Regions from separate parts of the Lentilactobacillus hilgardii genome, predicted to be linked through region 2. Evidence: riboswitches for the same ligand, from Rfam matches in the RefSeq annotation. Region 2 holds a riboswitch; the other holds the start of a gene.
The links. A riboswitch is a leader RNA that binds a small molecule or an ion and turns the genes downstream of it on or off. The one in region 2 is predicted to bind thiamine pyrophosphate.

Region 1 (4,607 bases), 460 kb from region 2:
ATGATTGGGACGGATAAGGAAACCATGCAACGTTTTCTGATCGAATGGGTAGATCATGCACCTAAAGATAAAAATTGGTCAATAAAAGCACTGGCTGTTAATACGTTAAAAAAAATTAATGTGCGAGTGCCATACCAGTTCTATCGGGCAGTTGTCAGAAACTGGTCAAAGTATCAACGATTTTTAAAACGGGAAATTCCCGCGGTCCCTTTAAAACAGCGGATTTTGTTGACTGATACACTCACAACCGAAGAATTTGAACAACTTGTTGCCAGACAACTGGCTGCGAACATTCTGTTATCGACTTTGGGAAATAACCCTCAACTGATGCAACAGATCAATCTTGAGCAGGTTGCGGATCTTTCTAAAAATTTAATGACTGAAAATGGAAAAGGAATTGATTGGCAGAAAGTTCAAAGTGTTTTTAAACCAATGCCATTTGATATGAGTACAGCGCCGGATACACCAACTAAAAATTGGTTGGGACATCTTTTGACTGAAAAATGAGGTGATTAAAAATGCATACTGAACATGCACTGGATTGTGTTAACCTGGTACCGATTTTTAAATCATTACCACTTGATGAAAAAAAGGCGGTAGCAGGCTTGGTTGTTCAACACCAATATCCCAAGGGAACGATTATTTACCTTGCTGGTGATCAGGTGGGACACTTTATGATTTTGGAGCACGGACAGGTCAAACTTTCTCAGATATCCGAGAGTGGGAAGGAACAACTTTTGAAAGTGATGCAGCCGGGAGATTTTGATGGTGAAGCAGCTCTTTTTAGTCATGATCAGCGAAATGTTACGGCAACTGCATTGGTTGATTCCAACGTTTGCCAAATTGATCAGGATGCCTTTCAATCTTTATTAAAAAGCAGTCCGCAGTTAGCTGTTAATTTACTAACGACGATGAGCCAACAAATTAATAACCTTCAAGAAGAAAAGACGGTTTCATCGACATCCGATGTTGCAGGTCAGCTTGCCAAATATTTGTTGGAAACCAGTGCTTCTTTGCACGAATCAAGTTTTAAACTGCCACTTAAGAAAAAAGACATCGCTACTTTCATTGGGACAACTCCTGAAACAATCAGCCGTACGTTTAAGCAACTCATTGCTGATGGGGTGATCAAAATGACCGCTTCGCTGGTTGAAATAGTAGACCAGGATCGATTGACAGACATTGTTTGAGACTATAGGTTTCGGTATATAAGAGGGGGTGTTGAATCAAAAATAATTTTGATCCGGCAGCCCCTTTTGATGTCCTTATTTTCTTGTTAAACGGTATAAGAAAAGGTTGATTTGAAACCTGAAACTTGAATTCTCTCTTACCTGACGCCGTTTTAAAGTGAATCCCAATTTTCATGTCGAAGCGACATTCCCCAGTAACCCAGTTCGTATGCACTGCTTCGAATAAAAGCGGTCGTCATTTCTTGTCTTTCAGCGTCATCTACTTGCTCAGCAGCTCGATTGGTCAACTGAATCATTTTATTAACGCTGTCTGTGTAACCATCACTGTCATAGGTTTCAATCCATTGCTGATAGAGGCCGACTGGTGATCCCTGCCTAATCAATGCTTGACCGATTTCGTTGTAAAGCCAGTAACAGGGAAGTAATGCCGCAATTGCTCGTTGAGGGGTACCTTGATACAGGGCGGCATACATATGGTTAACGTAATTATAAGCAGTAGGCGCAATCGGGGTTAAAGCGATTTCTTCTTTTGAGATGTTTAATTGGGTAAAGAATCCCTTTCGAACCGCAATTTCGCCATTTTTCAATCCTTCGGCACCATCACGGAGAAACTGAATGGCCGTTTTGTCTGTTAGTTGATCAGCAATCTTATCGTGCAATTTGCCGAATTCACTTAAATAGTAGCGATCCTGCAATAAATAATAACGAAACGTTGAGAGTGGTAAATCTCCCGAAGTCAATTGCTTGATAAATGGGTGATGGGCACTTCGAAGCCATAGGGGCTTTGCAAGTTCGTGAATCTGATTTGTAAATGTTGTCAAAATAGAATACCTCTTTCTTTTTAACCTTGAAAACTAAGGAGGAGAATCGGCTTTGACGATAAAAAAGCCCACTTCAGTTTAAAGTGGACTTTTAGTCAGATATTAACAGATGATGGTTTGACTAAAACGGTCTTCCTTCGACAGTATTAACTGCATCAGGTTCCATGGGTATCTCTCAGCCGATTAAAGCACCCCAGACCACAAGGTTATTTGATTTTTAAGCGGTGTCTTTTAAAGACCAACAAAGATAATGATCAATGATATCATTGCTTTTGTTCCGCAATTTAACTATATACCAAGAGAAAGATAACATCAAAACAAAAAAGATTGTTTAACCGTTTTGTGATTGGATAATAGCACTATTCCCCGTATTCGAGGGAGTTAACTATCTTTTAATAAAGCACATAAATGAGTTATCCATCTGTTATTCTGAGAATTCAGTGCCAATTTATTCTACAAATAACAAATACCATTGATTTATCCGTACGAATATTCTACAATTAAGCAGTAAATGTAATTTAATAACGAGCAACTCTGGAGGATAAAACAATGGACGAAAGTCGAGTACGAGACGAAATTGTAAGCGGAAACATCTCGTTGGGTATCGAACTAGGATCAACCCGAATTAAGGAAGTCCTGGTAACGAGCGATTTCCAAACAATTGCTTCAGGCGATTATCTTTGGGAAAACGAACTGGACAATGGCATTTGGACTTACCCGATCGAAAAGATTTGGGATGGGATTCAAACCAGCTACGCAACATTAGCCTTAGAAGTTCATGATAAGTATGGCGTTGACCTTAAGAAGATCGGGTCAATCGGCGTTAGTGCCATGATGCACGGTTACATGGCCTTTGATAAGAATGGCGAACTGTTGGTACCATTCAGAACTTGGCGAAATAATATTACCGGCCAAGCTGCTGAATCTTTAACCAAACTATTTAACTTTAACATTCCGGAACGCTGGAGTATTGCACATTTATATCAGGCAATTCTCAACAAGGAAGACCATGTTAAAAACATTGATTTCCTGACAACGCTTGCCGGTTATGTGACATGGAAACTTTCAGGCGAACGTGTTCTTGGCGTTGGTGATGCTTCGGGTGTCTTTCCAATTGACGAACAGACGACCTATTATGAAAAGGGTATGATTGATAAGTTTAACAGTCTACCGGAAGTTCAACAATACCCATGGAACTTGACTGACATTTTGCCACAGGTTTTACCAGCTGGCAAAAAAGCCGGTGAATTGAACGCTGAAGGTGCCAAATTATTGGATCAAAGCGGTCAACTTGAAGCCGGTTCATTGATTGCACCTCCAGAAGGGGATGCCGGTACTGGTATGGTTTCAACCAACAGTGTTAAGAAACGAACTGGTAACATTTCTGCCGGAACTTCAGCATTCTCAATGGTTGTGCTTGATCGACCAATGAGAGCCGTTCACCGTGATATCGATATGGTGACAACGCCTGATGGTGCACCTGTTGCCATGGTTCATACCAACAACAGCTCATCAGATATCAATGCTTGGGTCGGCTTGTTTGGTGAATTTGCCAAAGCGCTTGGGCTTCAGCTTAAACCCGATGATCTTTACGGAACATTGTTTGCAGAATCTGTTAAGGGTGATCAGGATGCCGGTGGTTTGGTTAACTTTGCTTATCTTTCAGGTGAAAACATTACTAAGATGCCTGAAGGACGACCATTATTTGTTCGTAAACCGGATGCTAAATTAAACCTGGCTAACTTCATTAAAACCCAAATCTATTCAGCTTTTGCGCCATTAAAGATTGGGATGGATATCTTATTGCGTGAAGAGCACATTAAGACAAATGTTTTGGTTGCCCAAGGTGGTATTTTCAAGACACCGGTTGTTGCACAACAAGTCTTGGCTGATGCATTAAACACACCGATATCTGTTATGGAAAATGCCGGTGAAGGTGGTCCATGGGGAATGGCAGTATTAGCACTCTTCTGCATCAACCGAAAAAATGGCGAATCTTTGGAAGACTACCTGGCTAACCGGGTATTCAAGGATTCAACCAAAGCCACTCTTTATCCGGAACCAGCAAGTGTTCAAGGATACGACAAATTTATCGATAATTACAAAGCTGCTTTACCTGTTGAAAGTGAAGCCGTTAAGTCAATGAAAATGAAGTAATTGAAAGGTGAAATCAGACAATGCTAGAAGATCTTAAACAAGAAGTTTATGAAGCAAATATGCAGCTTCCCAAGTTGGGCCTTGTGACCTTTACCTGGGGAAACGTTTCCGGAATTGATCGGGACAAGGGTTTATTCGTTATCAAACCATCCGGAGTTGAATACGATAAGATGAAACCATCCGATATGGTAGTGGTTGACTTGGACGGTAAAGTCGTTGAAGGCGACATGAATCCATCAAGTGATACACCAACCCACACTTATTTGTACAATCATTTTCCTAATATCGGTGGAATTACCCACACGCATTCACCTTGGGGTGTTTCCTTTGCCGCAGCTAAAATGGATATTCCAGCTGTCAGTACGACACATGCCGATACTTTCTATGGTGATATTCCATGTGCACCGGCTTTGAATGAGGAACAAATCAAGGATGCTTA
Region 2 (4,607 bases):
ATGAAGATTATTTTTTAAAAGATTCAGTACTGATAAAAACAAACCAATTTTGTACACATTTCTCCTGTGGATAAACCTGTGGACAATCCACAAGGTGAATTGAATTCACTGGTATATTACCGTTAATAAGTTATCCCCAGATTTTAAAAGTTATCCACACTTTCTGTGGATAACTTTTTTTAGAAATAAATTCTTGTTTGTTCGGTTTCCAAAATGCTGATATAATAGGGTTTGCGAAGTGAATTTGCGAACGGGTGTTGTCCACAATTATGTGGACAACTAAAAGGGTACTTGACATATTTTAAAAAAATGCTGTGGTAGAAGAAACCGGTTTAAGTTATCAACCTGTGGATAACTATGTGGACAACTTGTTTATAAGCCTCTTTTTTTACACAGGCTAAAAATGGAATTAGGAGAAAATGAGATTGAATATTAAATTAGTCGTTGTAGGAAAATTAAAGGAAAAATATTTTAAGCAAGGGATTGCTGAATATGCAAAACGTTTATCCCGTTTTTGTAAGTTTCAAATTATAGAAGTTTCCGATGAAAAGGCACCTGAGTCGTTAAGCCAAGCCGAAATGAATGAAGTTATGAATAAAGAAGGTTCGCGAATTCTAGATAAAATAAAAGATCGTGAGTACGTCTATGCGCTTGCGATTTTAGGAAAAGAGCGATCTTCTGAACAGTTTGCAAAGGAAATTGCTGATCTGACGACCTATGGTCATTCCGATATTACGTTTGTGATCGGAGGCTCTTTAGGGTTATCCAAGCATGTTTTGGATCGCGCAAACACGCAAATTTCGTTTGGAAAGTTTACGTTGCCTCATCAATTGATGAGATTGGTTTTGACTGAACAAATTTATCGAGCATTTATGATTAATGAGGGAAGTCCATACCATAAATAAGTGTAATCGAAAAGAGGCTATAGAATGCAAACGGCAATCGATATTTTCAATGCTATCCAACGTGATCCGCAAAATAAGATTTATACTGACAAGGGTGTGTTGCCGCTTTATCATATTGAGCCAAACGCCAAGATCCTTATTATTAGTCAGGCACCAAGTCGGAAAGCACAGGAATCGATGGTCTTTTGGAATGATCCAAGCGGCGATCGGTTACGCGACTGGATGGGGATTGATAAGGATCGGTTTTATCATTCAGGTAAAATTGCCGTGATGCCTTTGGATTTTTACTATCCAGGTAAGGGAATACATGGTGATTTGCCACCCAGAAAAGGGTTTGCGGATAAATGGCATCAACCCTTATTATCATTGATGCCAAACGTCCAGTTAAAATTGTTAATTGGTCAGTATGCGCAAAAGTACTATCTTCAAAAAAATCGACAAAAAAATTTAACAGAAACTGTTCGCTGTTTTGAAGATTATTTACCGGAGTATTTTCCATTGGTGCATCCCTCACCTTTAAACTATGGGTGGATGAAACAGCATCCCTGGTTTATAAAAGAAGTCGTGCCGGAATTGCAAATTCGAGTTAAGAAATTGATGAATTAATCGGGTTTATTATAGTGTTAAACAGGGATGCTACAATGTATAGCCTGATTCTTTTGATTATTAAATTGCGATTACGCTGTTTAGCCGGTTTAACATGAACACTTAATAATCAACTTGCTTTTCTTCACCATTTAAGTAATAATTAAGATGTCAAAATCGAATATTGTCTGGGGTGCCTCTTTGGCTGAGAAATACCCATTGAACCTGATGCAGTTCGTACTGTCGGAGGAAGACAACAAGCAATTACCTATCTCGTGCACAGTTAACTATGTAGGTAAAGACTCCTCTCTCTGTAATTTCAGGGAAAGGAGTTTTTTTGTTGTTTCACAGATAATTCCCTTTTGAATACTTTAGATGTTGATCATCATATGGAAAGGAAGAAATATTGTGAAAAAGAAATTTCATTTGCAGGATGTTATTTTGATCGCATTAATTGCGATTGCGTTTGGTGCTATTTTTGTTGGAACGGACTGGATATATAATGCTTTATATCTGGTAATCGGGCCCTTTGCCAATGAAGCTTTATTTGGGCTTTGGATCATGGCTGGACCGTTGACGATGTATTTAGTACGGGTTCCCGGTTCCGCGATTATCGGTGAAACCTTGGGAGCTGCAGCTGAGGTTTTATTTGGAGGCACGTTTGGTGCTGCAGCGCTAATTTCCGGGATTGTTCAAGGCTTTGGCAGTGAGTTGGGCTTTACATTTTTACGCTATCGCAATTGGGGATGGGCAAGTCTTCTGACATCTTCCATTACGACAACCGTTGTGGCTTTTGGCTACGAGCTGTTTAGGTTAGGCTATGTTAAATATTCGGTTCCGATGATTATTGCATTATTTACTGTTCGTTTGATCTCTGATATTGTTTTTGGTGCGGTTTTGGTCAAAATGATTTTCTCACTTGTTGAGCGATCATCAGTCCTGCATTTTAACGTTTCAAAGTAAAAGCTTAATAAAGATGTCTGGGGTGCTTTTATAGCTGAGATGATACCCATTGAACCTGATACAGTTTGAACTGTCGAAGGGAGACTAAGCCGGTTATTCTGAATAAGAAGCCGTTTGATCTTTTCTTCGACTGTTTTGAAGGAAGGATTTTTTTATGGAATATTCGTTAGTCATTACAAATGGTCATATTGTGACACCAACTAAAGTTGTAAACGCCGATTTAGCGATCAAGGGCGGAAAAATTGCCGCCATCGGAAGTGGTTTGGCCGATCAAGCGGATAAAGTAATCGATGCCAATGGCCAAATCGTGTTACCGGGGATGATTGATTCACACGTTCACATTAATGAACCCGGAAGAAGTGACTGGGAGAACTATCATACCGGTTCACAAGCATTAGCGGCCGGTGGGACGACCACAATGTTGGTTATGCCTTTGAATGCCTTACCTGCTCGGACCACAGGGGAAGAATTTAAACGACAAAAAGAAATTGCCGAGCATAAATCCTATGTCGATTTTGGATTATATGGCGGCCTGGTTCCGGGAAATCTGACTGAAATTCAAAAAATGGCAGACGAAGGTGCAATGGGTTTTAAAGCATTTATGGCAACGACCGGCTCAGATCTTCCCGGGGATTTTAAAAACGTTGATGATTATCAGTTACTAAAAGGGATGCAGGCTATTGGTAAAACGGGATTGCCTATCCTGGTACACGCTGAGAATGCAGCCATTACTGATGGTTTAGCTGCTGAGAAGATTGCCGAGGGGAAAACAGACATTCAGGACTACGTCGATTCAAGACCACCATTTGTTGAAGTCGAAGCAGTTCGCCGAGCCATTTATCTTGCCAAACAGACTAATGTTCATTTGCACTTTGTCCATTTGTCTACACCTGAATCCGTTGATCAAGTGACCCAGGCTCGACAGAATGGGCAGAATGTGACGTGTGAAACTTGTCCACATTACCTGATATTGGATCGTAATCAATTTGAAAAAATTGGACCGTTGGCTAAATGTTCACCGGCACTGAGAGATCCTGAAATTGTTAAAGGACTTTGGAAGAAAGTGTTTGCCGGCCAAGTTGATACAATTGGTTCCGATCATTCGCCGGCTCCAATGTCGATGAAGGAAAGCCCAGAGCATAATATTTTTGATATTTGGGGTGGTGTGAGTGGCTGCCAAAATAATGTCGATTTGCTTTATGATGAAGCAGTTAAGAAACGGGGGTTGCCTGTTACAGATTTCGTGAAGCTCACGGCTGAAACGCCGGCAACATTATTTGGAATTGTCAATAAGGGAAAGTTACAGGTTGGCTATGATGCTGATATCACGCTTTTAGATCCTAATCAAAGCTATGTTTTGAAAACAAAGGATTTGTATTATGAAAACAAAATTAGTGCTTATACCGGTTTTAAAATTAACGATCGAGTCACAACGACCATTCTTCGGGGCCAGATTATTTACACTTTGAAACAAGGCTTTGTGGGGCAACCAACCGGCCGGTTTTTAACAAAACAGCGTGCTGGAGTTGAGTCATTATGAACACATCAAAGGCGCTTTCAATTTCACCCGATTTAAAGCCTCGAACCCAAGCCGATAGACATATTGGCCAACTTTCGTATATGGCAATGTGGCTGGGAGACGGGTTTAATATTGGTAACGTCACTTTAGGTTCATCGATTGTTGTAGCTGGTGTCGCAACGATGAATCTGCTGCAAACGATTCTTGCTGCGGGAATGGCGATCGCAATTATCACCATTATTTTTGTACTGAACGATCATTTTGGGTACTATACCGGTTCGCCATATGTCATACAGTTACGAATGACATTTGGCATTTTAGGATCAAAATTAGCCAGTTTATTAAGAGGGATTCCCGCAATTGTATGGTATGGGTTTCAGAGTTGGACCGGTGGGTTAGCATTAAATCAAATTTTTAAAATTACTAGTGGTTATGATAATCCTGCTACGTTTTTTGTGGCGTTATTAGTTGTGCAGACTTTAATTTCCATACGAGGGTTTAAGTCAATCAAGGTTGTTGCAACCTGGATCTCTTTAGTCATGGCTGTTTTATTGATCGGAATGCTAATTTATTTAGTTACTCAGAGGACAGCAGCTTTTTCCAATCGGATGATTAACGTCAAAGGCACTTGGGGC

Region 1: linked by a shared signal. The riboswitch ahead of tenA (thiaminase II) and the one ahead of allB (allantoinase AllB) in region 2 are both predicted to bind thiamine pyrophosphate.

The regions. Positions count from the first base shown of each region.
Region 1 is NZ_CP047121.1:485,125-489,731, forward strand. Features, by position in the region: gene GQR93_RS02220 (hypothetical protein) at 1-507, shown strand, start outside; gene GQR93_RS02225 (Crp/Fnr family transcriptional regulator) at 519-1,190, shown strand; gene tenA (thiaminase II) at 1,343-2,011, opposite strand; TPP riboswitch at 2,127-2,217, opposite strand; gene GQR93_RS02235 (xylulokinase) at 2,561-4,168, shown strand; gene GQR93_RS02240 (L-ribulose-5-phosphate 4-epimerase) at 4,189-4,607, shown strand, end outside.
Region 2 is NZ_CP047121.1:23,515-28,121, forward strand. Features, by position in the region: gene rlmH (23S rRNA (pseudouridine(1915)-N(3))-methyltransferase RlmH) at 426-905, shown strand; gene GQR93_RS00120 (uracil-DNA glycosylase family protein) at 930-1,511, shown strand; TPP riboswitch at 1,670-1,759, shown strand; gene GQR93_RS00125 (ECF transporter S component) at 1,866-2,453, shown strand; TPP riboswitch at 2,462-2,552, shown strand; gene allB (allantoinase AllB) at 2,608-3,993, shown strand; gene GQR93_RS00135 (NCS1 family transporter) at 3,990-4,607, shown strand, end outside.